DNA from 2 places in the Cryobacterium sp. TMN-39-2 genome. Region 2 is predicted to be linked to the other one. Evidence: predicted binding sites of a transcription regulator. Region 2 holds the regulator's gene; the other holds the start of a gene.

Region 1 (14,703 bases), on a different contig from region 2:
GTCATTGATGCCGGCAGCGATCATGTCGACGTACTCACCGGTCGCGGCGTTGAGGCCGAATCCGACGGGCAGGTTGCGCACCTTGTCGGCGACAACGCCCGGCTCCATGCCGGCGTTGAGCGCGATCTGCTTGAGCGGAGCGTCGATGGCAACGCGCACGATGTTCGCGCCGGTTGCCTCGTCGCCGACGAGGTCAAGAATTGCCTTGCCCTCGAATGCGGTCTTGCCGGCCTGGATCAGCGCAACGCCACCACCGGCGACGATGCCCTCTTCGACGGCTGCCTTCGCGTTACGAACGGCGTCCTCGATGCGGTGCTTGCGCTCCTTGAGCTCAACCTCCGTCGCGGCGCCGGCCTTGATGACGGCAACGCCACCGGCGAGCTTGGCCAGGCGCTCCTGCAGCTTCTCACGGTCGTAGTCCGAGTCGGTGTTCTCGATCTCGTTGCGGATCTGCTGAACACGACCGGCGATGGCCTCGGCGTCGCCGGCACCCTCGACGATGGTGGTCTCGTCCTTGGTGATGACGACCTTGCGGGCGTTACCGAGCAGGTCGAGGGTGACGTTCTCGAGCTTGAGGCCGACCTCCTCGGAGATGACCTGGCCACCGGTGAGGATGGCGATGTCCTGCAGCTGCGCCTTGCGGCGGTCGCCGAATCCGGGGGCCTTGACGGCAACCGACTTGAAGATGCCACGGATCTTGTTCACGACGAGCGTGGCCAGGGCCTCGCCGTCAACGTCCTCGGCAATGATGAGCAGCTGCTTGCCGCTCTGGATGACCTTGTCGACGATCGGCAGCAGGTCCTTGATGTTGGAGACCTTGGAGTTGACGATCAGGATGTACGGGTCTTCGAAGACCGCTTCCTGACGGTCGGGGTCGGTGACGAAGTACGCCGACAGGAAGCCCTTGTCGAAGCGCATGCCCTCGGTGAGCTCCAGCTCGGTGCCGAAGGTGTTCGACTCCTCAACGGTGACAACACCTTCCTTGCCGACCTTGTCGATGGCCTCGGCGATGATCGCGCCGATTTCGGCGTCACCGGCAGAGATGGAGGCCGTGGCCGCGATCTCTTCCTTGGTCTCGATCTCCTTGGCGCTGGCGATGAGCTCGGCGATGACCGCAGCGGTCGCCTTCTCGATGCCACGCTTGAGGCTGATCGGGTCGGCGCCGGCCGCGACGTTGCGCAGGCCTTCGCGAACCAGGGCCTGAGCGAGGACGGTGGCGGTGGTGGTACCGTCGCCGGCGACGTCGTCGGTCTTCTTGGCGACCTCCTTGACGAGCTCCGCACCGATCTTCTCGTACGGGTCGTCGAGCTCGATCTCCTTGGCGATGGACACGCCGTCGTTGGTGATCGTGGGGGCGCCCCACTTCTTCTCCAGCACGACGTTGCGTCCGCGCGGGCCGAGGGTCACCTTGACCGTGTCAGCGAGGATGTTGAGGCCGCGCTCAAGGCCGCGACGGGCCTCTTCATTGAAAGCAATGATCTTTGCCATATGTGTTTCTCGTCCCTCCCGGACGTTACCAAAACGATGATGGGTTAGCACTCCGAACAGCAGAGTGCTAAACCGATTCTGGCACTCTGGGGTCGAGAGTGCAAGTGAACGGCGGGGGCCGGTGCCGGGTTCCGGCCCACCTACGGCACCAGTTCCACGCTGCCGTCGTCGGCGGGTACCAGTTCGATCCAGGTGTTGCCCGGAGCGAGCTCGATCGTGGCCCCGACAGCGTCGGCCAGCCGGATCGGCGCGGCCGCGGCATCCTTGAACCAGGTGGCGGGCATCGTCGAACCGCCGGTCGACACCCACGCCGTGCCCGACCCGGTCAAGATGGTGCGGGGCACGTCGCTGCCGCGATCGACCTCCACCCGAAGCACCACGACGTTGGTGGCGTTGAGCTGGGCACCGGTGCTGTCCAGGTCGGCAGCGCCGTCCTGGCTGCGCAGGTACCCGGTGGCCGCCGGGTCCCAGGCCCAGGCCCTCCCGCCGGATTCGGAGAACCGGGTGACGATGGTGGTGGTCGGATCGCCGGCGAGGGACGCTGTGGCCTCCGCGGCGCTGTCGGCGTAGTCGAACTGGCCGGTCGGCGGCGCGAGGTCGGAGTGCAGGGTGACGGTCTCGTCCGCGGCGAGCACCACGTCGTGCGGCGAATCCCGGTCGTCGGCCCGGACGAACAGGCCTCCGGCGTCGTCGTCGAAGACCACGTTCAGCAGCGGAGAGGCCCTCATCGCGGCGACGAACTGCGGCTGGCCGCCGGAATACGCCACGATGCCGCCGAACGAGCTCAGGATCTCCGGGTCCATCGGACGAATGGAACGCACCGGGCCGACAGCATCCGGCACGTCGGAGTGCCAGAGGGCGACGTAGCGGGTGAGGCCGCCCTCGACCAGCTCTTCAAAGACCAGGTCGGCGCGCTCGAGACCGAGTTGCGGCCTCGCGGCCGGGTGGTTGTCGATCTTCACGGCCAGGGACGGATGCTCGGCACGGGACGGGTCCACCGGTGTGCCGCGCAGCGGCATGATGCCCGGTTGCGGTGTCGGGTCCGCCGACGCCGTCGCTTCGGGCACCGGCGCAGAGCAGCCGACCAGCCCCAAGCTCAGTCCCAAGCCCAGCCCCAAGCACAGGCCCGCGCCGATCAGGGCCGCGCCGCCAGGCGTCCGCCGTCCGGATTGGATTCGACGGGCAGCAGCAGGGAACATCCGAAACGCAGTCACGCCACACACCCTAGCCCGCCCGGTATGTCTGCCCGGCGGTCACGGTGGTGGCGTGACTGACACTCGGTGGTCGACCGATCATCCGATGATCAGTGGTCGAGCACGTGCGTCGTGTTCTCAGCTGGTTGAGGCTGGCTGCGTTCGACGCCGGGCGGTTAGGCCGGGCGAACCGACTCGGCCTGCGGACCCTTGGCTCCGGTACCGAGTTCGAAGATGACGTGCTGGCCTTCCTCGAGAACCTTGTAGCCGTGCATGTCTATGGCGGAGTAGTGAACGAAGACGTCCTGCCCACCTCCATCGACGGTGATGAAGCCGAAACCCTTTTCAGCGTTGAACCATTTGACGGTTCCGTTCGCCATGTGAAACTCCCCTGTTGCAGTGTTGTGTTTCGGCACTCACCCGTTGGTGCTACCGGGCCTGGCGCAGAAGCTGCGTCCACCGTCTCGAAACGAGCACTCTCGGGTAGAGAGCGCTCAGCCGAGAAAATGAGCGACCACTGCAGACACTAGTGACGGGAGTGAAACTCAATAGGGGGTTGACTGGGAAGGGCAACCCCAGTAGGGCAGGGAGTCGTCAGGCCGGGTCAGCCGGCGGGCATCGCGTAGTCGCTGCCCACGACGACGGTGAGGGTGGCATCCGAGCCCGCGAAGTCATCCGCCAGCAGCACCTCGGAACCGGGCAGCAGAGCCGCCACACCGCGTGCAGCGCCCTCCAGGGCCGCGTCCGCGTAGTAGACGGTCGTCGTGACGACGTCCTCGGTGTCGGCGTCGCTGGTGCTGCCGACGGTCCAGCCGCCGGTCGTGAGCAGGTCGCCAACCGACCGGGCCACCCCGCTCGTCGGAGTCCCATTGAGCACCGTGACACTCGCACTGGGGTCAGTGGTTGGCTCGGCGGTGGGCACCGGCTCCGGCGTGGGCTCCGCGGGCGTGGTCTCGGCCTCGATGCCGGGGATGGTGATATTCAGCCGGTTGTTCAGGACCGTCAGACCGATCGCGCCGACCCCGATGAGGAGGGCGGTCGCGGCGAGGGCCCACCAGACGGCAACCCAGCGACGCCCCTTCTTGGCTGGTGCGCGGTGCGCCCCCACGCGGTCGAGCTTGTGCGGGAGGTCATCGAAGCGGTCTTTCGGGTACGAAGTGGGCATCGTCTGTCTGGTTCGATCCTCGTTTGGCTGAACACACGGTAGGAGGTTCCCTACTCGATGGGGCGGATGGCTCGGGCCGACCGCGCCTGCGACCGTGCGTCACGCATCCGTTGCAGTCGGTTGACCAGCATGGGATCGTGGGCGAGGGCAAGCGGGGAGTCGAGCAGGGCACCCAACAATTGATAGTACCGGGCGGCCGACAGACCGAATTCGGAGCGAATGGCCTGTTCCTTGGCACCGGGGTGTGACCACAGTCGCCGCTCGAACGCGAGCAGGTTTTCGTCACGAGGGCTGAGCCCGACGGAGCCCTCGGCGCCCCGCGTGCTCTCGTCGTGCCCGCTGGTCGCCATACGCGTCATCCTATTTGGCACGGACTGGGTTTTCGCTGACCGGTCCCGCCTGTCGCGCAACACGGACCCGCTAGCGTCGAGGGTGGGAATCGGCTGGGGAATCACCGGGTGCGCCGCTTGCGGGAATGCCGGGGACCCCGGCCGAGTTTACGCTGGAGGCAGTTCTCTGCCGAGACTGGATCGAAAGGACGCACCATGGACTACGAGGTCACCAAGTCTGACGCCGAATGGAAGGCGGAGCTCACCGCCGAGCAGTACGCCGTGTTGCGCGGGGCGGCCACCGAACGCGCCTGGACCGGTGAGCTCCTCGACGAGGGCCGTTCGGGCGTCTACACCTGCGGCGCCTGCAATGCCGAGCTGTTCAAGAGCGGCACGAAGTTCGACTCCGGCTGCGGCTGGCCGAGCTTCTACGAGTCCGTGCGGCCAGAGGCCGTGGAGCTCATCGAAGACCGGTCGCTCGGCGTGGTGCGCACCGAGGTGCGCTGCGCAGCGTGCGGTTCGCACCTGGGCCACGTGTTCGACGATGGTTTCGGCACCCCCACCGGAGACCGGTACTGCATGAACTCGATCTCGCTCAACTTCACCCCCGTCGACTAGTCCGGCGCCGGCCTCCGCGGCCGCGACTGTTACCCGTGCGGACAAAGGCACCCGGCACACCGGGTGCACTTGTCCGTAGCGGGACCAGTTGCGTGGTCACCGGGCACCTCAGCCTTCGCGCAGCGGACGCAGCCGCGCCAGCGCCTTCGGGCCCATCCCGTGCAGTCGGGCGAGGACGTCAAGGTCCGTCGCACGCAGGTCGTCGACGGTCAGGATGCCGGCGGCCACGAGCGCGCGCCGCGCTGGAGCAGGGATCCCCTGAGCCAGCCAGACCGCCTCATCCGCATCCGCACTGCCAGAACCGTCCTGAGCCATGTCTCCAACCTATGATTCGGGTTCCGGAGCCGCAACTGTTCCCCGTACGGTGCAGAGCTCAGGCGAAGGCATTCACTCCGGTGAGCTCGGCCGAGAACGCCCAGAGCCGGGCCGCCGCATCCGGATCGATAGCGTGGGAGTCGACCCCGCTGATCCGGGCCGTGGAGCTGTCGGGCTCGGTGGGTTCGGCGATGTCACAGTCTTCGCAGTAAACACCGCCCATCCCGTCGAGCATCGGCGACGTGGCCGCCCAGGTGGAGGTGGCGGCACCCTGCTCCGGTGATTTGAACAGCGGATTGACGGTGCCATTCTCGGTCATCCAACCCGCGGCGACCATCTCCTCCCGGGGCAGGTGCCGCTGCAACTCGGTCATGATGCCGCCGGGGTGCACCGCGAACGCGCGCACGCCACGGGTGGCGCCGAGAGCATCCAGGTGCACCGCGAAGAGGCTGTTGGCGGTCTTCGCCTGTCCGTACGCCTGCCACTTGTCGTAGCCGGTGCTGAAGTCGGGGTCGTCGAAGCGGATGCCGCTGAGCTTGTGGCCCGTCGAGGAGAGGGCAACGACCCGAGCACCACCCTCGGCCGTAAGCGCGGGCCAGAGCAGGTTGGTGAGCACGTAGTGGCCGAGGTGGTTGGTGGCGAACTGGGATTCCCAGTCGTCTCCGACCCTGGCCTCGGCGGACGCCATGATGGCGGCGTTGTTGATCAGGATGTCGAGGCTGCGTCCGGTGGCCACGAACCGTTCGGCGAACGCGCGCACGCTGACCAGATCGGCCAGGTCGAGGGCCTCGACCGCCACGGCGTTCAGGCCGCGCGCAGCCAGGGCGGCCCAGGCCACCTCCGGACGCCGGGCCGGCACGATCACCTGGGCGCCGGCCGCGGCGAGCGCGGCGACGGTTTCGATGCCGAGGCCGGAGTAGCCGCCGGTGACGATCGCCGTCTTACCGCTCAGGTCGACACCCGCGAGCACCTCGGTCGCGGTGGACTGGGCGGTGAATCCGGTGGACAGGGCGTGCTGGGGCGTGAGGGTCATCGCTCCAGCGTACGCTCGCCCACTGCGGGATCCTGCGAGGTCAGCAGACCGGGGCCGGCCGGCACGGATAGACTTCCCCCGACCGGCCGGGAAGGCCGGCATTGGGGGGAACTGATGCTCAGCAATCTGACTGGTTGGCACGCGCTCATCATCCTGGGCGCGCTCAGCGCGATGGTCCTGGTCGCCCTCGCGATCGTGTTCTTGGCCATTCACGTGGCGCGCCGTCGGCAGGTGGGCGATCACGCTGACCGGTTGGCGCAGCTGGAGCAGTTGCATGCCAAGGGACTGTTGTCCGACGCCGAATACGCAACTAAGCGCCAGGATATCCTCGGGCGGCTCTGACGCGCCGGGTACTGCGGTCCCGCATACGCTCCCGGTCGACGCCGTAGGTCAGGCCACGCCAAGGCCGACCCGGTCGCCCGGCCCGATCTCGCGGACCACGCGGGCCGGGTTGCCGGCGGCGATGACCCCGGCCGGCACGTCCTTGGTGACGACGGAGCCGGCGCCGATGATGCTGCCCGCGCCGATGGTCACGCCTGGGCAGACCACGACGTTGCCGCCCAGCCAGACGTCGTCCTCGATGGTGATCGGCGAGACACGCTCGAAGCCGGCGCGGCGTTCCGCAACGTCCACGGCGTGAGTCGGGGTGTACAGGCGGGCGCTGGGTCCGACCAGCACGTTGGCGCCGATGGTGATCTCGCCACCGCCCAAAGCGAGGAAGTCCGCATTGATGAAGGTGTTGGCGCCCACGTGCAGCCGGGACCCGTAGTCGAGGTACAGCGGCGGCCGGAAGTCCGCGCCGGCTCCCACGCTGCCGAGCAGCTCAGTGAACAGCGCATGCGCCGCGGGCTGGTCGTCGTCGTAGAGCGCGGTGATCTGCCGGCAGGTGCGTTGAGTGCTTGTCGTCATCTCGGCGAGTTCGGGACCGGAGCGATACCGGTACCAGTCCCCCGCCACCATCTTGTCGAATTCGGAGCGAGCAGAATCCTGGGGTGTTTTGTTGTCTGTAACCACAAACCCAAGCGTAGCCCGTTGCCGGGTCGGCGTCAGACCGACGACTCACGCCCCTCCGCCAGCCGGCGTCGTTCGGCCAGCTCGGCCTCAAGGCGACGGATGCGGGCCTGTTCGGCGTGGAAGTCGATCTCGCGGTCGAGAGCGGCCAGTTCCTCTTCGGTGCTCGACACCCGGCGTGCGGGCAGCACAGCGGATGCCCCGGCCGATGCGGGCCCCCGGCGCGGCGCGCTTCTGCTCGACCGCGCGGCCGGGGCGGGATACTCCCGGCCGATCGCGAACCAGAGCAGGCTGCCGATCACCGGGAGAAAGATCACCAACAGCACCCACAGGACCTTGGGCAGGTGTTTCACCTGACCGTCCTGCCGGGTGATGATGTCCACGAGGGCGGAGACGATGAGAACCAGGAGCACAGCGGAGAACAGCGCATACATGCCGGTCAGCCTAGTGAACGGGGCGCTCGACCGACCAGCCCCCATTTACGGCCGGATGCTGCGACCGGTCAAACCCGCCCCCGGCCGGGTCCGTGGGGCCTTGCGTTGTCGATTCGTCCGGGCCAGCGTGGACTGGGACGCCGGCACGCCCGCACCCGATCGAGGAGGACCGCGACATGGACGCGCACCCCGACCCGTCGGCGCCGGCGAAACCATCGCCCGATCCACTGGCGGTGATCCGCTCCCGCGGCTACCTGCGCATCCTGTTGCTGGCCGGGCTCATCGGGGTGCCGGTGTCGATCGCCGCCTACGGCTTCCTCGCGCTGGTCGACTGGCTGCAGGAGTACCTGTTCACCGAACTGCCCGGTGTTCTGGGCTTCGCCGACGTGCCGCTCTGGTGGCCGTTTCCACTGTTGGCCCTGTCGGGACTGTTGGTGGGTCTGTGCATCCAGCGACTGCCGGGCACCAGCGGGCATCCGCCGTCTGAGGGGTTCAAGGCCGGCGGCTTCCCGCAACCCCGGGAGCTGCCCGGAGTGGTGCTTGCTGCTCTGGCCACCCTGGCTCTCGGCGCCGTGCTCGGTCCGGAGGCGCCGCTGATCGCGCTCGGGGGCGGCTTGGGCGCCCTGGCGATTCGGCTGATCAAGAAAGACTCACCGCCGTCGGCCGTGGCGGTGGTCGCCTCCGCGGGCAGTTTCGCGGCGGTGAGCACCCTCCTCGGCTCGCCGCTGCTCGGCGCCTTCCTCTTGATGGAGGCATCCGGGCTGGCCGGCGCGATGCTGGGGGTGGGCCTGCTGCCCGGTCTGCTCGCCTCCGGCATCGGCTCCCTGGTCTTCGTGGGCCTGGACTCCTGGACCGGCCTGGGCACGTTCTCCCTCGCACTCCCCGACCTGCCGTCGTTTTCCACCCCCACCGCGGCCATGTTCCTCTGGGCGCTGGGGATCGGGTTCGCCTGCCCGCTGTTGGCGTGGGGCATCCGGGCCCTGGCCCGCATCGTGCGCCCGTACGTGCACGCCCATCGGCTCCTGGTGACCCCGGTGCTCGGCCTGGCGATCGCGGGCCTGGCGGTGCTGTTCGCGCAGGTGACCGGGGAGGACACCGGCGAAGTGCTCTTCTCCGGCCAGTCGGCCTTGCCGTCGCTGATCAATGACGGGGCCTCCTGGCCGCTCGGCGCCGTCGGGCTGCTGATCCTGTGCAAAGCGCTCGCCTACGGCCTGTCGCTGAGCGCGTTCCGCGGCGGTCCGGTGTTCCCGGCCATGTTCGTCGGTGCCGCTTTGGGGATCGCGGCCTCGCACCTGCCCGGCATGGCGCTGGTGCCGGCGGTGGGGGTGGGCATCGGCGCCATGTGCGTGTCGATGCTGCGCCTGCCGCTGACCAGTGTGCTGCTGGCCACGGTGTTGCTCAGCAGCGACGCGTATGCCGTGATGCCGCTGGTGATCGTGGCGGTGGTCGTCGCGCACGTGATCACCGGCCGGTTACCCGAGCCGCCGGGCCGGCGGCTGAGCGGCGCGCTCCCCTCCGCCAGCCCGTCGACGGTCTGACCCGGCCTGCCCGCCGTCAGGGTGCGGCGTCCCAGAATCCCGCGTGTACTGAGGCCGCTGCGTCGATCAAGGCGGGGCCGGCGACGATCACGGTGTTGCCGCCGCGGGCGAACACCTCCCGGCAGGGCAGGTCGAGCGTCGCTTCGCCGCCTTGTTCCGGCACCATCTCGCCGAGCATCTGCTCGGGCAGCGCGTAGGCGACCCGGCCGATTCCGGCCCAGTAGATGGCGCCGGAACACATCACGCACGGTTCGGTGCTCGTATAGAGCGTGCTCGCGCGCAGGTCGTCCTTCGAGAGCCGGGCACTGGCCAGGCGAACGAGGTTGGTCTCGGCATGGCCGGTCGGGTCGCCCGCGGTGACCACGCTGTTCTGGCCCTCGATGATCGTGCCGTCACGGGCCACCAGGATGGCGCCGAACGGGTGATTACCGTTCGCGCGCGCCAGACGAGCCACGTCGATGGCCCGGGCGAGGTGCGTCTCGTCGGCTGCCGAGATCAGGGTCGGGTCGGCGACGGTCTCGCTGTCCGGACGGAATCCGATCACAGGGCGACGTCCTCCACGGTCTCGGTGAGCAGGGCGCGCGGATTGCGCATCAGAGCAGCCCCCGGACCCTTCCAGAGTTCCTCGAGCGCGACCTTCATCTTCTCGGCATCGGTGCGGGAGCCGAAGTCAAGATCGATCCGGACCGCCGAACGGTCGTCGACCGGGCGCATGACCCGGAAGCTGCTGACGCCGGCGGTCTTGCGGCCGAGCGGATCAGAGTCGAACATCTGCTTCCACGCGTCGTAGTCCCCGACGGAGTGTTCGATGTGCAGGGTGAACATGGGAATCCTCGATTCCGCCGGCACTGAGGCTGGCCGGCACGCGGACATCGTAGCCCGGGCAGTGCCGTCGAGAAGTGCCGAAAGATGGGGCCGGCCACGGGACTTGAACCCGTAACCCCCACTTTACAAGAGTGGTGCGCTACCAATTGCGCCAGGCCGGCATGAGGCGATCGAACTGCCTCGAGCATTCATCCTAAATCACCCGGCGACCGGATGCCGACGCAATCGTGCATCGGCGCGGCATCCGGCCCGGGAAACGACCGGTTACCCGGCCGGCGTCGGAGTGGGCGTCGGCGTCGCGGTGGAGTACGCCTCGCTGGCGGCCTGCAGCACGAAGGCCGCGAACTCCTTGGCGTCGTCGAGGGCGCCGACGTACTGTTTGCCGTTCACCAGCACCGTCGGGGTTCCGGTGATCGCTTCGAGGGAGGACGAGTTCGGGATCGGTCCGCTCAGAGCCCGATCCGTGGAGGCGAGAACCCAGGACTTGAAGGTGGTCTCGTCGATGCACTCGTTGATTGCGGTGAGGTTCTCCGACACACCCGAGCTCTTCACGATCTCCTTGATCTCGTCGTCACTGAGGCCGGCGGTGCCTTCGACGGGCTGGGCCGCAAAGAGCGCCGAGTTGAACGCCAGGAAGTCGTCCGGCGCGGAATCCGCCACGCACGCGGCCGCGTTCGCGGCACGCAGTGAGTACTGCGTTCCGGCAGACTTGCTGGTCAGGATCGAGATCGGGTGGATCTCGACGGTGGCGGCGCCGGAGTCGACCCACTGAGAGATCTGCTCGGCATTGGTGGTCTCGAAGGTGCCGCAGAACGGGCAGAGGTAGTCGACGTAGACGCGGATGTCGGCGATGGTCCCGGTGGCGTCCGGGGTGGACGGCACCGGCTCGGCATCCGGCTGCAGCGCGGGGGTGGTCACCGCGGTCAGGCCCTCGCCGACCAGGAGACCGTCACTGGCCATGTTGCGCGGGCCCGGTCCGGCCGGCTGAACGGAGTTGACGATGATCAGGACGATGGCCGTCACGACGGCGATGGCGGCCAGGGCGATACCGCCCTGCAGGAACACCCGGTTGCGGCGATCCCGCTTCTTCTGCTCGACTCGAATCTGTGCTGCCTTCGTGCGCGCTGCGTCGCGTCGCTGATTCTTCGAGGGACGGGGGTCGCCTGGGCCGCCAGTTGTCATGGATGATCGCTCCGAGTTGAGGGGGTGCGCTCGCGGTTGTGCGCGGTAGCACTCCAAATAGTAGGACCCCAGTCTGGGAAATAACCAACCGGCAGCTCACAGCGGGCTCACTGCGGGCTCACCGGGTCCCTCCGGCGCGCGGTGAGCTGTCAATTCAGCGGTCACCCATCCCGGGCATGCCATACTAGAGAGGTCTTGCGCTGGCGCTACGTCGGCCGGACATAAATCCCATCACAACGGATCGTCCGGCACGTACCTGCCGGTGAAGGAGAATAACGAAATAATGGCTTCAGTAACCTTTGACAAGGCCACCCGTCTGTACCCGGGTTCCACCCGCCCCGCGGTCGATCACCTCGACCTGTCGGTCGCCGATGGTGAGTTCCTCGTCCTGGTCGGCCCGTCCGGCTGTGGAAAGTCCACCTCGCTGCGCATGCTCGCCGGCCTCGAAGAGGTCAACGACGGCGACATCTTCATCGGCGAGCGCAACGTCACCGACGTTCCCCCGAAGGACCGTGACATCGCCATGGTCTTCCAGAACTACGCCCTGTACCCGCACATGACCGTCGCAGAGAACATGGGCTTCGCGCTCAAGATCGCCGGCGTCAACAAGGACGAGCGCGCCACCCGCGTTCTCGAAGCCGCCAAGCTGCTCGACCTCGAGCCTTACCTCAGCCGCAAGCCGAAGGCCCTCTCCGGTGGCCAGCGTCAGCGTGTTGCCATGGGTCGCGCCATCGTGCGTCAGCCTCAGGTGTTCCTCATGGACGAGCCGCTGTCGAACCTCGACGCCAAGCTGCGCGTGCAGACCCGCACCCAGATCGCGTCGCTGCAGCGTCGCCTGGGCGTCACCACCGTCTACGTCACCCACGACCAGACCGAGGCGCTCACCATGGGTGACCGCATCGCTGTCCTCAAGGATGGCGTCCTGCAGCAGGTCGGCACCCCGCGCGACCTGTACGCCAAGCCGAACAACGTCTTCGTTGCCGGCTTCATCGGCAGCCCGGCCATGAACCTGTTCCTGGCCGACGCCGTCGACGGCGGCATCAAGTTCGGCACCGCGACGGTCCCCGTATCCCGCGAGACGCTGTCCGGAGCCAACGGCCCCAAGGTCACCATCGGAGTGCGCCCCGAGGACATCCAGCTGTCGACCACGATGGGCGAAGGCCTCGCCGTTGACGTCGACCTGGTCGAGGAGCTCGGCGCCGACGGTTACCTGTACGGCCACTCCACCGTCGAGGGCAAGCGCACCGACATCGTCGCCCGCGTCGATGGCCGTTCGCACCCGTCGGCCGGCGACACCGTCTACCTGACCACGACGCCGAACCACCTGCACGTGTTCAACGCAGAGTCCGGTCTCCGTCTCGGCGGCGCCGTCACCGACTAAGCACTGATCGACAAACTCGACCGCCGGCAGTTTCGGCGGTCGAGTTTGTCATATCGGCGCCCGGGTTCCCCGGCGCCTTTTCCTCGTCTTCGTGCCGATTCCGGCCGGGGCGGCTTGCGGCCCTGACGGGCCTTTTCGATAGTTAGGCTCCTCATGAGCGGTTCTCTCAACATCACCTCCGCCACGGCCGATCCGGCCCTGCTCGATCTCCCCTGGAACGTTCCGCTGGATGCCTGGCCGAACGAGAACATCGCCTCGCTGCCCAAGGGCCTCTCCCGGCACCTGGTGCGCTTCGCCCACCTCAGTGGCCGTGTCGTGGCCATCAAGGAGACCACCAGTGAGATGGCCAAGCGCGAGTACGAGATGCTCCGCACCCTGCAGAGCCTGGAAATTCCCTGCGTCGAACCACTCGCGGTGATCACCAACCGCACCGACGAAGACGGTGACCCGCTCAACTCGGTGCTGGTGACCCGGCACCTCAAGTTCTCGCTGCCCTACCGGGCGCTGTACTCCCAGGCCCTGCGCCCGGATACGGCCACCCGCCTCGTCGATGCCCTCGCCCTGCTGCTGGTGCGCGTGCACATGGTTGGCCTGTTCTGGGGTGACGTGTCGCTGTCCAACACCCTCTTCCGCCGGGACGCCGGGGCGTTCGCGGCCTACCTCGTCGACGCCGAGACCGGGCAGCTCTACCCCGGCGGCCTGTCGAACGGGCAGCGCGAGAACGACCTCGAAATCGCTCGGGTGAACATCGCCGGCGAACTGATGGACCTCGAGGCCGGCGGCCGCGTGGCCGACGAGCTCGACCCTGTGAACGTGAGCAACGGCATCGTCGCGGCCTACCGGCTGCTGTGGAAGGAACTCACCGGATCCGAGTCCTTCGCCAGCAGCGAGCGCTGGCGCATCACCGAGCGCGTGGAACGCCTCAACCACCTCGGTTTCGACATCGAGGAACTCGCGATCAAGACCGACGAGAACGGCACGACAGTGCGCATCCAGCCCAAGGTCGTCGACGCCGGCCACCACCAGCGCCGGCTGCTGCGCCTGACCGGCCTCGACGCCGAGGAGAACCAGGCCCGCCGCCTGCTCAACGACCTCGACTCCTACGGGGTCGCCTACGGCAACCCCGATGCCGACGAGGAGATGATGGCGCACGAGTGGCTGGTGCGGGTCTTCGAGCCCGTCGTGCGCGCCATCCCGCGTGAGCTCAAGGGCAAGCTCGAGCCCGCCGAGGTGTTCCACCAGCTGCTGGACCACCGCTGGTACATGGCGCAGAACGCGAACCGGGACATCCCGCTGGCCGAGGCCGTCACCTCGTACGTTCAGGATGTGCTGCGTCACCGCCGCGACGAAGCCACCGTCATCGACCCGCCCACCACGCCGATCGAGGTGCAGGAAGGCGACGACGACGACCTCGAGTCTGACGAGGTCGGCGCCGACGCCGACGATTGGCGCCTGAACGTTTAACACAGCCCCATGAGTTGCGCCAGAATGCCCCTTCGGCAGGTCCGAAGGGGCATTTTGCGCGTTCTGGCGACACTTGGATGCGCCGACTTGCGCCCAAAGACCCCTTCGGATGCTCCCTAGGGACACTTTGCGGCAACTCACGCATCTGGGCCCACGAAGTGGCGCCCGCAGGGTCTCCGGGACGGGACGCGCGGCACCCACCGAAGCACCCGCATCCATAATCAGCACGCCCTGAACCGGGCCACAGCACCTCCACCACCAACAAGAAACGGCGCAGACCGACCCCGAAGGGACGATCTACGCCGTTCTCAGGCGAGCAACCTGGCGGGTTAGGCCTCCGCCGCCGCGGCAGCCTTGGCGACCTTGGCCGCGAGGGCCTCGGCCCGCAGCTTGGAGATCTCGTACAGGGTGACACCGGCGGCGATTCCGGCGTTCAGCGATTCGGTGTTCGCGTTGATCGGGATCGACACGATGGCGTCGCAGGTCTCGGTGACGAGGCGGGACAGGCCCTTGCCCTCGCTGCCGACGACCACGACGATGGGACGCTCGGCATAGCCGAGGCCCAGCTCGGGCAGCTCGGTGTCGCCGCCGCCGTCGAGGCCGATCACGAGCATGCCGCGCTCCTTGAGCGCCTTGAGCGTCTGGGTGAGGTTGGGAGCCATGGCCACGGGCAGACGGGCGGCCGCACCGGCCGAGGTCTTCCAGGCCGACGCGGTCACGCCGACGG
Region 2 (14,703 bases):
GTGTCCACCTCGATGTCGCGGTGGGTGCCGAAGATGACCTCGTCCAGGTCGAGTTCGACGCGGATGAGCGCATCCTGGCCGCGTTCACGCCGGGATCGGGGGCCACGGCTGCCGCCGCCGCCCCCGCCGAAGAAGGTCTCGAAGATGTCGCCGAAGTTGCCGGCGTCGAAGCCGCCGCCCTGGCCGTTGCCGGAGCCGCCGCGGTCGTAGTTCTGGCGCTGCTTGGGGTCGCTGAGCACGTCGTACGCGTGCGTGACGGTCTTGAACCGTTCGGACGCCTCGGCGCCGGGGTTCACGTCGGGGTGCAGCTGGCGGGCGAGCTTGCGGTACGCCTTCTTGATTTCGTCGGTGCTGGCGTCGCGGGCGACGCCTAGTGCTTCGTAGTGGTCAGCCAAAGCTGGCTCTCCTTGGGGTTCTGGGGTGGGGAAGGCGGTCGAGATAGGTGTGGGGCGGCTAGTTCTCGCCGAGCAGTCGGGAGAGGTACCGGGCGACGGCGCGCACGGCCGCCATGTTGTTGGAGTAGTCCATCCGGGTCGGGCCGAGCACACCCAGGCGGGCGGCGTCGCCGCGGGAGGTATAGCCGCTGGTGAGCACGGAGGTCTCGCCGAGCCCGAACGGTGCGTTCTCCCGGCCGATGCTCACCGACACGCCGTGCTGGTCTGTGGCCATTTCGCCGAACAGGCGCAACAGCACCACCTGCTCCTCGATGGCCTCGAGAACCGGATAGATGCTCCCGGTGAAGTCTTCCTCGGTGCGCACGAGGTTCGCGGCTCCGGCCATGACCAGGCGGTCCTGCCGGTTCGCTCCGACCTGATCGCGCAGGGTGCCGGTGATGAGATCGACGAGCTCGGTCTGCTCCGGCGATCCCAGACCGGTCGGGCCGCTCAGGGCCGTGGCGGCCGCCGCCATGCCGAGGCCGCCGACGACGGCGTTCAGCCTGGAGCGCAGCTCAGCCAGGGCGGCTTCCTCGATCGGGCGCGGCAGTTCAACGACCCGTTGCTCCACCCTGCCGGAGTCGGTGATCAGCACCGAGAGCACCCGGGTGTCGCTGAGCGGCACGAGCTCGATGTGGCGCACCGTGGCCCGCGACAACGAGGGGTATTGCACCAGGGCCACCTGGTGGGTGAGCTGGGAGAGCAGGCGGACACTGCGGGCGAGGACTTCGTCGAGATCGGCGGACTGGCCGAGGAAGACCTCGATGGCCTGCCGTTGGACGCCCGTGAGTGGACGCAGGTCGGCCAGGTGATCCACGAACAGTCGGTAGCCCTTGTCGGTGGGGATGCGCCCCGACGACGTGTGCGGCGCGACGATGAGTTCTTCCTCTTCGAGCAGGGCCATGTCATTGCGGATCGTGGCGGCCGAGACGCCGAAAGCGTGCCGGTCGACGATCGACTTGGACCCGACCGGTTCGCGGGAGGCCACGTAGTCCTGCACGATGACCCGAAGGACTTCGAGGCTGCGGTCTGATACCACTGGACGCTCGCCTCCCTCTCCCGTTTGTGCCGCCGACGGCTGGCACTCTCTTCGTATGACTGCCAATCATAACGCGGGCGTCTGGGATACCCGTTGCTCACGGACGAATTCGCGCAGTACCGTGGTGGCACACGTATCTCCGTGGCGGTACCACCGCTGTTTTTCATCGCTGAATCCACTTGCACGTCGAAGGGCATCGTCATGAGCTATCCCAATGGGCCTGGACAACCGACAGGGTCGGGCACCGCTGCTGCGCTGACTCCGGAGCAGGACAAGCTGTGGGCGTCCCTGGCGCACCTGGGCGGCATCCTCTCCTTCCTGCCGGCCCTGATCATCTGGCTGGTCTTCAAGGAGCGCGGGCGATTCACCGCCGGCGAGGCCAAGGAGGCGCTCAACTTCCAGATCACGCTGTTGATCGGCTATCTCGCCATCAGCGTGCTCAGCACCGTCCTGGCACTTCTCACCTTCGGCCTGCTGGCCGGGCTCGGCTCGCTCACCTGGGTGCTCTGGCTGATCGGCGCGATCCTCTCGGTACTCGGTTTTGTCAGCGCCCGCGACGGCCGCCCGTATCGCTACCCGTTCGCTCTGCGCCTGATCAACTAGCGCCCGATCAGCTAGTTTTCTCACTGCGGGCGCCCGAGACCGGCGCTATTCTGGTGACAGCTCGACCAGCACCATCCTCGCTCCCCCGAGCGCCCACGAAGGAGATTTAATGTCTGAGGCAACGCCTCCCCCCGCCAACCCGTACCAGGCACCCAGCCAGCTGAGCCCGGCCGACGAGAAGCTGTGGGCGACCCTGATCCACATCGGCGGAATCCTCTTCGGCTTCCTGCCCGCCCTGATCGGTTACATCGTGCTCAAGGACCGCGGTCCGTTCATCCGCGCACACGCCGCGACGGCCCTGAACTTCCAGATCACCCTGGCCATCGCCTACCTGGTCGGATCGATTCTCACCGTCATCCTCGTCGGCTTCCTGATCCTGGCCGCCGCCTGGATCCTCAGCATCGTCTTCAGCATCATGGCCGCGATCGCCGCGAACAAGGGCGAGTGGTACACCTACCCGCTGACGATCAAGTTCGTCAGCTGATCGTAAGAACCGGGCCTCACTAGTCGGTAAGCAGTCGGCGCACCACGGCGTCGGCGAGCAGCCGACCGGTGAGGGTCAGTTCGATGTTGCCGCCGATGGCCGCGCGAGCGTCGATGAGCTCGTCGGCGATCAGGCCGGCGACCTCTCGGCGGCCGAGCGCCGACAACGTCGCCACCGGGATTCCCTCGCGGATGCGCGTGAGCAGCAGCACCCGTTCGGTTTCGCGGGTGGCCTCGTCCAGGGTTTCCCGTCCGGCGGCCGGTGAGTGGCCGGCCAGAATGCGGTCGGCGTACGCCGCCGGATGCTTGACGTTCCACCAACGCACCCCACCCACGTGGCTGTGCGCGCCGGGGCCGATGCCCCACCAGTCGGCGCTGCGCCAGTAGGACAGGTTGTGCCGGGACCGGTGTTCGGTTCCCCGGGACCAGTTGCTGACCTCGTACCATCCGTAACCGGCCTCGGCCAGACGCGCATCCGCGAGTTCGTAGAAGTCGGCCTGCAGGTCTTCGTCGGGCTGGACGAGCTCGCCCCGGCGGATCTGCCTGGCCAGCTTGGTACCGTCCTCGACGATGAGCGAATAGGCGCTGATGTGGTCGGGCTGCTGGCCGATGGCCGCGTCCAGGCTGGCCCGCCAATCCTCGATGGTCTCCCCCGGTGTGCCGTAGATCAGGTCGAGACTCACGTCCAGGCCCTCCTCGCGCGCCCAGGCCACCACGAGCGGGACCCGTTCGGGATCATGCGTTCTCTCGAGGGTGGCCAGGACCCGCGGTACCGCGGACTGCATGCCGAAGGACACCCGGGTGAAACCGGCCTGCTTGAGCTGGCGGAGATAGGCCAGGTCGACGGAGTCAGGGTTGGCCTCGGTGGTGATCTCGGCGCCCGGCACGATACCGAAGGTGTCGCGCACGGCATGCAGCATCCGCACCAGATGGTCTGCGGGCAGCAGCGTGGGGGTGCCGCCGCCGAAGAAGACCGTCGCGGCGGGCCGGGCCGGCACACCGGATTCGGCCAGGATGCGGGCGGCGGACTCCACCTCGAGGACCGCCTGGCTGGCGTAGTCGCTCTGCTTCACCCCGCGCAGTTCCGTGGCGGTGTAGGTGTTGAAGTCGCAGTAGCCGCAGCGCACCTTGCAGAACGGTACGTGCAGGTAGACCCCGAAGTCGCGGGTCGAGGCGCCGAGCGCGGCCGAAGCCGGGATGAGGCCATCCAGTGGTGCGGGGTCGCCGACCGGGTGCGGTCCAGCCATCCGGTCAGCCTCGTCCGACGGGGTGCAGGGCGAGCAGGTACTTGCGGGTGTAGCGCTCCTGCTGGACGCGCAGGATGGGCCAGGCCAGCGTGTAGTACCAGGTGCTGGGACGCGAGAAGGAGCGGATGGTGAGCCAGACGGAGTCGTCAGCGCGACGGTCGACGATGAAGCACTCCTCGCCGGTCTGCGGGTGGCCGCGCATGGTTCCGTAGGCGAAGCCGATCTTGTCGGCCTCGTCGATGACGTAGACGACCCGCACCGGTGCGGCGACGGTGAACGGGCCGGTGGGGATGGCCAGCTTGGCGGTCATCCCGTTGCTGATGAACGCGGTGCCGTCCTCGGCGAAGGTGGCCTCGTTCACCGGGTGCTCCTGGTTGGGCGCCGGGGTGCCGTTCTCGGTGAAGACGATGCCGGTGTACTGCACGCCGGTGCCGGCGTCGAGGTCGGTGACGTCGATGCCGCTGCCGCGCTGGATGCCCCAGGTCATCAACGCCGTCGTGGCCACCCGGAACCGTTCCTCGCCGCTGCCCAGGCGCACCGTACGCTCCAGCGGGCGGTGGCCCTTGGGCGGGTAGCGCATCAGGTCGGGGGCCAGGGTGCCGCCGATGGCGGCGTAGGTCACGGCGGCGTCGGTGAAGGTCGAGCGGCGCATGATCGTTACTTCTTTTCCTTCTTGGCCGGCTCGTCGCCGGAGAGCGCGGCGATGAAAGCCTCCTGCGGAACCTCGACCCTGCCGACCATCTTCATGCGCTTCTTGCCTTCCTTCTGCTTCTCCAGCAGCTTGCGCTTGCGGGAGATGTCGCCGCCGTAACACTTGGCGAGGACGTCCTTGCGGATGGCGCTGATCGATTCGCGGGCGATGATGCGGGCTCCGATGGCGGCCTGGATGGGCACGTCGAACTGCTGGCGCGGGATGAGCTTCCGGAGCCGTCCGGTCATCAGTACGCCGTAGTCGTAGGCCTTGTCGCGGTGCACGATGGCGCTGAACGCGTCGACCTGTTCGCCCTGCAGCAGGATGTCGACCTTGACCAGGTCGGCCTCCTGCGAGCCGATGGGCTCGTAGTCGAGGGACGCGTAGCCGGCGGTCTTGCTCTTGAGTTGGTCGAAGAAGTCGAACACGATCTCGCCCAACGGCATCGTGTACCGGATCTCGACCCGGTCCTCACCGAGGTACTCCATGCCGAGCAGGGTGCCGCGGCGACCCTGGCAGAGTTCCATGATCACGCCGACGTAGTCCTTGGGCGCGAGGATCGCGGCCTTGACGATGGGTTCCTCGACGACAGCGATCTTGCCGTTGGGGAACTCGCTCGGGTTGGTGACCGTGACGGTCTTCTTGTCGTCGGTGGTGACCTCGTAGATCACGCTGGGCGCGGTGGTGATCAGGTCGAGGTTGAACTCCCGGTCGATGCGCTCGGTGATGATCTCCAGGTGCAGCAGGCCGAGGAAGCCGCACCGGAAGCCGAAGCCGAGGGCGACGGAGGTTTCGGGCTCGTAGACCAGCGACGCATCCGAGAGCTTGAGCTTGTCGAGCGCTTCGCGCAGCGCCGGGTAGTCGCTGCCGTCGATCGGGTACAGGCCGGAGAACACCATCGGCTTGGGTTCGGTGTAGCCGGGCAGCGCCTCGGTGGCGGGCTTCATCGCGGTGGTGACGGTGTCGCCGACCTTGGACTGGCGCACGTCCTTCACGCCGGTGATCAGGTAGCCGACCTCTCCGACGCCCAGGCCCTTGCTGGGGGTGGGTTCCGGGCTGGTGACGCCGATCTCGAGGATGTCGTGGGTGGCGCGGGTCGACATCATCTGGATCTTCTCGCGCGGGCTGAGGTGCCCGTCGATCATGCGCACGTAGGTGACGACGCCGCGATAGCTGTCGTAGACGGAGTCGAAGATCATGGCGCGGGCCGGCGCGTTCGCGTCGCCGACGGGGGCGGGGATCAGCGAGGTGGCCCGGTCGAGCAGTTCGGACACGCCGACGCCGGTCTTGCCGGAGACCCGAAGCACGTCGTCGGGGCTGCCGCCGATGAGGCTGGCGAGCTCCTTGGCGTACTTGTCGGGGTCGGCGGCCGGCAGGTCGATCTTGTTGAGCACCGGGATGATGGTGAGGTCGTTCTCGAGCGCCAGGTAGAGGTTGGCCAGGGTCTGGGCTTCGATGCCCTGGGCGGCGTCGACGAGCAGGATGGCGCCCTCGCAGGCCGCCAGGCTGCGGGAGACCTCGTAGGTGAAGTCGACGTGGCCGGGGGTGTCGATCATGTTCAGCGCGTAGGTCTGACCGTCCATCTCCCACGGCATCCGCACCGCCTGGCTCTTGATGGTGATGCCGCGTTCGCGTTCGATGTCCATCCGGTCCAGGTACTGGGCACGCATGGAACGGTCGTCGACGACGCCGGTGATCTGAAGCATCCGGTCGGCCAGCGTGGACTTGCCGTGGTCGATGTGCGCGATGATGCAGAAGTTACGGATGAACGCGGGGGCGGTGGCGGCCGGTTCCAGCGCCTTGAGAGCTCTCGGTGACATGATGGCCCAATTCTCCCATGCCCCGCAGCATCGGTGTGACCTGCCCGGGTGGCAGTCGGTCATCCATTCGACGGATGACGGAACCAGCGGTCCTGATTAGGCTGGGCGCACCATGTCCAGCCTCGCACTCCGCACCTCCCCGCTCCGCCGGGATCCCATGCCGCCCGCCAGCATCGGCGAGGGTCTTCCGCACTCAGCGCTCACCCCGGTGTTCTCCGGCCTGCGGATCGGCCTGCACGTTCTGATCATCGGGCTGACCGGGCTGGTCATCGTGCGGACCCTGTTGGGGGCGGTGCCGAACCCCGTCGCCGTGGTGAGCCTGTCGCTGCTCTTCCTGGCCAGCTACGTCGGCGGCAGCGAGCTGGCCCGCCGGCGGCCGTGGCGATGGGTCGTGCCGGTCTGGATGGCCGTGCTGCTGGTGGAGTGGCTCGCACTGACCCTGCTGGCGCCGGATGCCGCCTTCATCGTTTTCCCGCTGTTCTTCCTGCAGCTGCACGTGCTGCCCCTCAGGGCCGGCATCCCCCTGGTGCTGCTCAGCGTGCTGTTGACGATCTGGGCGATGAGCTTCCACGTGGGCCTGAGCCTGGGCGCCACCCTCGGCCCGCTGGTGGGCGCGGGCGTGGCGGTGGCGGTGGGCCTGGGCTACCGGGCACTGCTGCGCGAGGCCGCCGAACGGCAGAACCTGATCGAAGATCTGCTCACCACCCGCACCGAGCTGGCGGCCACCGCACGTGACGCAGGCACCCTCGCCGAGAGGGAACGCCTGGCCAGGGAGATCCACGACACCGTGGCGCAGGGGCTGTCGAGCATCCAGATGCTGTTGCACGCCGTCGAGGGCCGGGTGTCCGATCCGGCGGCCCTGGAGCACCTGCGCCTGGCCAGGGATACCGCGGCAGCCAATCTGCAGGAGACCCGCCGGTTCATCCGGGAGCTCACCCCGCCGGCCCTGGACAGCCAGACCCTGCCGGGCGCACTCGCCAGGCTCGCCTCGTCGGCAGAGCGCACCGCACCGGTCGGCGACCATGCCACCAGGGTCAGCCTGCATGTGACGGGTGACCCGATCGCGCTGCCGATGTCGCTGGAGACGACCCTGCTGCGGATCGCGCAGGGCTCGCTCGCCAACGTCGCCCAACACGCCGGCGCCAACCGCGCAGAGGTCACCCTGAGCTACATGACCGATGAGGTGGCCCTCGACGTCGTCGACGACGGGCGCGGTTTCACCCTCACGGACGCCACGGCTCAGAGTCCTGACTCGTTCGGCCTGGTCGCCATCCGGCAACGTGTCGAAGCGCTCGGCGGCTCCTTCGTCCTGGAGTCCGCACCGGGCCTGGGCACCGCGGTCGCGGTGCGATTCCCGATTCGTCAGGCGCTGGCATGATCCGGGTGCTGCTCGCGGACGACCACCCCGTGGTGCGGGCGGGACTGCGCGCCATGCTCGGCGCCGAGCCGGACCTGGAGGTCGAGCTGGAGGCCGGCACGGCGGAGGAAGCCGTGGCCCTGGCCGCCTCCGGCCGGGTCGACGTGGTGCTGATGGACCTGCAGTTCGGTGGTGCGCTGCCCAATACCGACCCACCGGGCACCCCCATGCAGGGCGCGGAGGCCACCCGGTTGGTCCGGTCCCGACCCGGCGCCCCGCACGTGCTGATCCTCACCAATTACGACACGGATGCCGACATCCTCGGTGCCATCGAGGCCGGCGCCAGCGGGTACCTGCTCAAGGACGCGCCGCCCGCCGAACTCGTCGCCGCCGTGCGGGCCGCGGCGGCGGGACAGAGCGCACTCGCTCCGGCCATCGTGACCCGGCTGGCCGACCGGTCGCTCGTTCCGGAGGGCCGGCTCTCCCCCCGCGAGGTCGAGGTGCTTGCCCTCGTTGCGGCCGGCCGCTCCAACCGGCAGATCGGCCAGGACCTGTTCCTCAGCGAGGCGACGGTGAAGTCGCACCTTGTGCACATCTTCGGCAAGCTCGGCGTCGGCTCGCGGACCTCCGCCGTCGCCAGCGCCCGCGCGTCGGGCACCCTGCGGGGCGCCTGATGCCCACCGCCGGTTACCGGGTCCCCGTCGTGCTCGTGCACGGGATCCGCACCTCGGCCAGCATGTGGCGGCACCAGCTGGAGTGGCTGGAGGCGGCGGGACATCCGGTTGTCGCCGTTGACCTGCCCGGCCACGGCTCGCGCCTGGGCGAGCCGTTCACCCTCGACGGTGCGCTCGGTGCCATCGATGGGGCGGTGGACGCCGTCGAGGGGCCGGTGCTGCTCGTCGGGCTGTCGCTCGGCGGCTACTACGCCATCGCCTACGCGGCCAGGAACCCGGACCGGGTGCTCGGCCTGGTGGCCGCCGGGTCGTCGTTCGAACCGGGCGGGCCGGGACTGGCCGCCTATCGCTGGCTCGCCCGGATCATCCACAGGTTCCCGGACCGCGGTCTCTGGCTGCACACCTTCCTGGTCCGGCGGATGCTCCCGCCGGCCGGGGTGCGGGATGTGCTCGCCGGCGGCGTAGGCCTGGACGTCATGGACGCGGGCCTCGCGGCGACGGGGCGATTGTCGCCGCTAGCCGATCTCAGGGCGTTTCCCGGACCGGTCTGGCTGGTCAACGGCGCGTACGATCACTTCCGCCTGCACCAACGACGGTTCCTCGTGGCGGCGCAGCGAGGCACCCTCGTGACGGTTCCCGGGGCCGGCCACCTGGTCAGCCTGCATCGGCCGCACCGGTTTGATACTGTGCTCAGGCGCATCATCACTGAGATCGAGGCCGATCACGATCAGAACTCGCCCGATTCGGTCAGCCAGCCGGGCAGATAACTGGTATCGTTGCCTGTTGGCTTGCGTGTTGGGTCCCACCCCACACGATTTTCGCCGCACGGTGCCCTCTATCGCCGGGCGGCCCATCCGAACAAGAACCTAACGAAAGCGTATAAAACGTGGCAAACATCAAGTCGCAGATCAAGCGGATCCTCACGAACAAGAAGTCGCAGGAGCGCAACAAGGCGGTCAAGAGCGAGTTCAAGACCGCCATCCGGGCCACGCGCCTCGCCGTCACCGCTGGTGACAAGGACAAGGCTGTCGCCAGCCTCGCCGTTGCTTCCAAGAAGCTCGACAAGGCCGTCAGCAAGGGCGTCATCCACCAGAACCAGGCAGCGAACAAGAAGTCCGCTATCGCCAAGGCTGTCAACGCGCTCTAAGCAGCACCGCTCTTCAGCAGTTCAGAAGTACAGACACACCCCCGCCCTCCTGGGCGGGGGTTTTCTGTGTTGCCGCCGGATCCGGCCGGCCCTTTCCGAGGTGCCCGGCCGACGCTATGGTGGCGTCGTGACAAGCGAGCAGACCGGCCCGGTAAAACCGTCCGCCTGGCGCCATCAGGCCCGGTTCCTCGGCGGCGCGTTCGCCGTGGCAGCCGCCGTCATCGCCGTCGGCCTCTGGTCGGCCCCCGCAGTCACCGCATACGAGGGCCTGAACCCCTGGGTGTTCGCGGGGCTGCTCGGTTTCATCCTCGTGTTGACCGGGGCCTGCGTCCTGTTCACGGCCTCGCTGCCCACCGCGCCCCCCAACACGGCACCGTCCACCGCCGCACTCTCCATCACCGCGCCCGCCGCAACGCCGCCGGCCACCGAAGCTGCCGCGCAGCCGGCAGCTCAGCCTGCAGCGCACCCGGCAGCACACACGGCAGCCCCTCGGCGGGGGCTGACCATCCTCGGGTCGGTGTTCGGCGTCGTCGGCCTCGCGCTGGCCGCTCTCGCGGTGGTGCTCACGGTACTGTTGCCGATGCCCACCCAGCGGATCATGGTGCAGTTCACCGACCTGTATGGCAGGGTCCAGCTGGAATACTGCCCGTCCCTGCCGGCGTCGTTCGCCGCGACGGCATCGCGGGCCGATCTGGCCGGCTCCTCAACCATTTTGCCGGTGAAGGTGAGCGGGGATATCTGCGGCGACCCCGAGTTCACCGACGGGGTGTGGATCTACCTGAACCGCTCGTCGGTCACGGTGTCCGGCCAGCCCTGAGTCGGCCTCGGCCGCCCGGTCCGTGACCGGCCGCCCTCATTCACCGCGTTTGGCGATGACCGTGACGAGCCGCTCGAGCGCGAAGATCGGGTCTCTGCCGGCGCCCTTCACGGCCGCGTCGGTCTCGGCGAGCATCACGATGCACCGGGCCAGACCGTCATCGCTCCAGCCGCGCAGATCGCGTTGGGCGCGCTCCACCTGCCAGGGGGCCAGGCTGTAGGTGGCCGCCAGCTGGGCGGACCCGCCGCGCACGCCGAACAGCTTCGCCATGGTGCGGATCTTGCTGGCGAACGCGGCGACGATCGGGACCGGGTCGGCTCCTGACGACAGCGCGTGCCGCAGGGTGACGAGTGCCTCGCCGAGACGCCCGGCGATGGCGGAATCGGCGACCTTGAACGCGTTGGTCTCGACTCGGCCGCCGTAATAGCGGTCCACCGTGGTCTCGGTGACCTCGGCTCCGGTGTCGGCGATGAGCTGCTGGCAGGCGGCGGAGAGCTCGGCCAGGTCGTCGGAGAACGCGGCCACCAGCGACCGCAATGCGCTCGGGGTGACTCTTTTGCCCGCCGAGCGGAATTCGGCGGTGGCGAAGTCGTGCTTGTCCGAATCCTTCTTGAGCTCGGCGCAGACCACTTCCACGGCGCCGCCCACGCCGCTGCGGATGGTGTCCAGGAGCTTCTTGCCGCGCACGCCGCCGCCGTGGCGCAGCACGACGTAGGTGTCGTCTGCGGGGTTCTGCAGGTAATCGATGGCCTCGGTGAGGAAGGTGTCGCTGCACTTCTCGACGTTGCTCACGCGGATCAGCCGCGGCTCGCCGAACAGCGAGGGGCTGGCCAGGGTGAGCAGCTCACCGGGCGCGTAGCTGTCGGCCTGAATGTCGCTGACCTCGAGGCTGGGGTCCTCCAGCTTGAGGAAGTCCCGCAGCGACCGGATGGCGCGTTCGGCGAGGAAGGTCTCGGTGCCAGAGACGAGCACGACGGGCGCCGGGCGCACCTGATGCCAGGCGAGCTGCGGGATCTTCGCCGCGCCGGCCTTGGCGGCCGGTTTGCCGGTTCGTGCCTGTGCGGTTGTTCGTGCGGCCACGCGGCTCCCTTCGCTACCAACCCAGCCTAACCGGCACCTGTGACCTTCTCCGTCCAGACCACGAGTCCCCGGCGGGCCGTCGGGGCACCGGTGCCGGGCGCGACCACCACCATCCCGTCCCGGTCGGTGCGCAGCACGGTGGTTCCCGCCGCGCCGAGGATGTCGAGCACCGACCTGGTGGGGTGTCCGTAGCCGTTGTCCGCACCGACCGATACGACTCCGATGCTCGCCTCGATCTCGGCGTAGAGGGCGGCACTCTGGTCGCGAGAACCGTGATGGGCGACCTTGACCACGTCGACGGCAGCGATCTGACCGGCGGCCATCAGCCCCTTTTGCGCCTCTTCGTCGAGGTCGCCGAGGAAAAGCGACCGGATGCCGCCGCCGTCGAACGCCATGCTGACGCTACCGGGGTTCCCGGTCTGCATGAGGGTCGAGCCGCGGATCGGCCACAGGATCTCCCAGGTCAGTGCGCCGAGGGCGCCGGTGTCGCCGCGGGCGGTTTCGCGTACGTCGGCCCCGCCGGCGGCGAGCCGGTCGAGCAGCGCCGCATCCTGGCTGGTCTCCGGCCGGCCCACCAGTGCGGTGTCCACCCGGCCGATCACCGCGGCCAGACCGCCGATGTGGTCCAGGTCGTAGTGGGTGAGGACCAGCAGATCGACCCTGTCGATGCCGAGGGTGTCCAGGCAGTCGGCCAGCAGCGCCGGGTCCGGGCCCACGTCGACGAGCGCGACCGACGCACCGTCACGCACGAGCACGGCATCGCCCTGGCCTATGTCGCAGGCGGCGATCTGCCAGGCCGGGGGAAAGACTGCGGCCCGGCCCAGCTCGTAGCCGACCGCGCCTCCGATCGCCCACCCGGCGACCACGCAGACCAAGGTCCCGCTGACGGTCCGCACCAGCACTGCCACCCGGCCGGAGCCGCCGGCGGCAAGCAGAGTCAGCACGGCGACGGTACAGGCCACGATGAGGACCACTCCGAACGGTCCACCCGGCCAGGGCAGGCTGTTGGCAGGCATACCGGCGGTCGTGGTCGCGACAGCGGCGATCCAGGTGGCCGGCAGCCAGGCCAGCCACACCAGCGGGGTCGCGAGAACGGGTGCCCAGGGCAGGAGCAGACAGGCGACCAGGCCGGCGACAGTGGCCACCGGCGCGGCGGGGGCTGCGAGCAGGTTTGCCGGCACCCCGTACATCGGGAGCGTCGGACTGAGCATGACCAGCACCGGCTGGCAGGCCAGCTGAGCGGCGATCGGGATCGAGAGTACCGCGGCGACGGGTGTGGGAAGCCAGCGTCTGAGCCGTCGGCTGAGCGGCCCTGCCAGCACCAGCAGCCCGAGGGTGGCCAGCACCGACAGCGCGAAGCCGTAATTGCGGGCCAGCCAGGGATCGAAGATCAGCAGACACAGCGAGGCCATGGCCAGGGCAGGGAGTCCCCGCCCTGGCCGACCGAGCGAACCTGACAGCAGAACGATGGTCGCCATGGTCGCGGCCCTCACCACGCTCGGTTCCGGAGTGACGAGCACCACGAAGCCGGCCAGCACGACCAGCCCGCAGACCAGCCGCCACACCCGGCCGAGGCCCAGCGCGGCTGCTGCCACCAGGACGATGGCGAGCACAATGGCGCAATTGGCTCCGGACACCGCGGTGAGGTGGCTGAGCGAGCTCGTCTTCATGTCCTGGTCGAGGCTGTCATCCACCGCCGTGGTGTCGCCGATCGCCAGCCCGGGCAGCAGGCCGGCTCCATCACCGGGCAGCTCGGCGGACGCTGTCGCGAACCCCTCGCGAACGGCGTTCGCCCAGGCCAGCCACCGCGGCGCGGGGTGAACCGGTTCCGGTGGGGCTCGCCCGAAGATCAGGACGGCGGCCGCGTCACCCGGCTCCGTTGCGCCGAGAGTACCCGTCATCCGGATCCCAGCGCCGATGGCGGGGGTCTCAGCGGATGCCGGGGCGAATACGACGGCGGGCACCGACAGGCCGGTCCCGGCTGGGGAAGCCTCCCCCGTGCTCGCCTGACCGGGTGGCTCGCCGATGGAGGTGAGCGTGGCCCGGAACCGCATCTGCACCCCACCCCCGATGGCCGACCGGCGACTCTGCGCCGGCGCCGACCAGACCGTGAGAACCACTGAGGCCTCGCCGTGTTCGGCTGCGACGGCGCGAACGGATTCGGGCAACCGCACCGGCGCCTGCACCGCGACGGACAGCCCGGCCAATGCGGCCGCAGCGCAGCACACGGCCAGGGTGGCCAGTACCGGGCGGACGCGCTCCACCAGGAAGCCCGCGCCACGTGCTCGCGACCCGGTCACGAGTGCACCAACGGTCAGCAGGATGGCGGCGGCCGCAGCCAGGCCGGCCACGAGGGCGGCATCCGTCGTCGTCGCCACCAGCAGCCCGGCCGACAACCAACATGCCATGGCCGGCAGCACCAGCCGCAGGTCCACACTGTTCCGGCTTCGGGTCATGCCGTCCTGGTTCATACGGTGATCAGGTCCGTGAGCGCGGCGAAGGTCTTCTCGCCGATCCCGGTCACATTGCGCAGGTCGTCGATGCTCGCGAATCTGCCCTCCGCCACGCGGTAGTCGAGGATGCGCTGGGCCATAACCGGTCCGATCCGAGGCAGTGTGTCGAGGTCCGCCAACGTGGCCGTGTTGAGGTTGACTTTCGCCGCTGCACCCCCGTTTCCGGTTCCCGGTGCGCCGCCGGGCGTCCCGGCGCCTCCGGCCTGCGCCCCGGCAGGCGGACCGGGCACGACCTCGCCGTGCGCCGGAACGTAGAGCTGCTCGCCGTCGGCGACGAGTCTGGCCAGATTGAGGCCGGCCTCGTCTGCGGTGGGCAGCAGACCGCCAGCGGCGGCGACCACGTCGATGACCCTGGCACCCTCGTGCACTTCGAAAAGACCGGGATGCGCGACGGCACCCAGCACGTGCACAAACACTCCGGGCGCTTCCGCTTCGCCGGTCGGCGCACCGGTGCCGCGCGGGTCGGCCTGCGCTTCCGGGGTCGCGCCGGTGGGCGGACCCGCTGTCTGGCTCGCAGTCGCGTCGTCCACCAGCGGGTCCGCGCCCGGATTCGCCGGTACCGCAACGCTGTGGCCGACCTGCCCGATGGCGGTCACGGTCACGCTGATGCCGAGCGCCGCGAGCAACAGGACGATGGCCGCGCCCACCCCGACGCGTATCCGGGTGCGGCCGGGGCCGGCCGACAGGGCCCCTGGCCTCCCAGAGCGCGGGCGGGATGACGGCGTCAAACTGGCGAACGGGTCAAAATCCATGCGGACAGGCTAAACAGCGCCGCCGCTCGCACCGGTTCCGTGAGGA

Evidence for each region. The regulator HrcA, encoded in region 2, represses chaperone genes, less so after heat shock. The targets are predictions, from matches to a motif close to TTNGCACTCGNNNNNNNCGAGTGCNAA.
Region 1: the regulator HrcA is predicted to act here: its motif matches at 1,533-1,559, upstream of groL (chaperonin GroEL).

The regions. Positions count from the first base shown of each region.
Region 1 covers NZ_SOFX01000008.1:55,222-69,924, reverse strand. The annotation lists gene groL (chaperonin GroEL) at 1-1,488, opposite strand, end outside; gene E3O57_RS01930 (DUF3048 domain-containing protein) at 1,629-2,594, opposite strand; gene E3O57_RS01925 (cold-shock protein) at 2,858-3,061, opposite strand; gene E3O57_RS01920 (LytR C-terminal domain-containing protein) at 3,286-3,846, opposite strand; gene E3O57_RS01915 (DUF3263 domain-containing protein) at 3,897-4,196, opposite strand; gene msrB (peptide-methionine (R)-S-oxide reductase MsrB) at 4,392-4,793, shown strand; gene E3O57_RS01905 (helix-hairpin-helix domain-containing protein) at 4,902-5,108, opposite strand; gene E3O57_RS01900 (SDR family NAD(P)-dependent oxidoreductase) at 5,167-6,141, opposite strand; gene E3O57_RS01895 (SHOCT domain-containing protein) at 6,256-6,483, shown strand; gene E3O57_RS01890 (sugar O-acetyltransferase) at 6,532-7,155, opposite strand; gene E3O57_RS01885 (PLD nuclease N-terminal domain-containing protein) at 7,188-7,586, opposite strand; gene E3O57_RS01880 (chloride channel protein) at 7,763-9,124, shown strand; gene E3O57_RS01875 (nucleoside deaminase) at 9,141-9,668, opposite strand; gene E3O57_RS01870 (hypothetical protein) at 9,665-9,949, opposite strand; tRNA gene E3O57_RS01865 (tRNA-Thr) at 10,035-10,110, opposite strand; gene E3O57_RS01860 (thioredoxin domain-containing protein) at 10,214-11,131, opposite strand; gene E3O57_RS01855 (ABC transporter ATP-binding protein) at 11,415-12,512, shown strand; gene E3O57_RS01850 (DUF4032 domain-containing protein) at 12,666-13,976, shown strand; gene rlmB (23S rRNA (guanosine(2251)-2'-O)-methyltransferase RlmB) at 14,306-14,703, opposite strand, start outside.
Region 2 covers NZ_SOFX01000011.1:458,722-473,424, reverse strand. The annotation lists gene dnaJ (molecular chaperone DnaJ) at 1-395, opposite strand, end outside; gene hrcA (heat-inducible transcriptional repressor HrcA) at 454-1,473, opposite strand; gene E3O57_RS04315 (DUF4870 domain-containing protein) at 1,675-2,076, shown strand; gene E3O57_RS04310 (DUF4870 domain-containing protein) at 2,186-2,560, shown strand; gene hemW (radical SAM family heme chaperone HemW) at 2,580-3,806, opposite strand; gene E3O57_RS04300 (DUF1990 family protein) at 3,811-4,458, opposite strand; gene lepA (translation elongation factor 4) at 4,464-6,317, opposite strand; gene E3O57_RS04290 (sensor histidine kinase) at 6,430-7,695, shown strand; gene E3O57_RS04285 (response regulator transcription factor) at 7,692-8,348, shown strand; gene E3O57_RS04280 (alpha/beta fold hydrolase) at 8,348-9,115, shown strand; gene rpsT (30S ribosomal protein S20) at 9,235-9,495, shown strand; gene E3O57_RS04270 (hypothetical protein) at 9,623-10,312, shown strand; gene holA (DNA polymerase III subunit delta) at 10,349-11,392, opposite strand; gene E3O57_RS04260 (ComEC/Rec2 family competence protein) at 11,419-13,848, opposite strand; gene E3O57_RS04255 (helix-hairpin-helix domain-containing protein) at 13,860-14,657, opposite strand.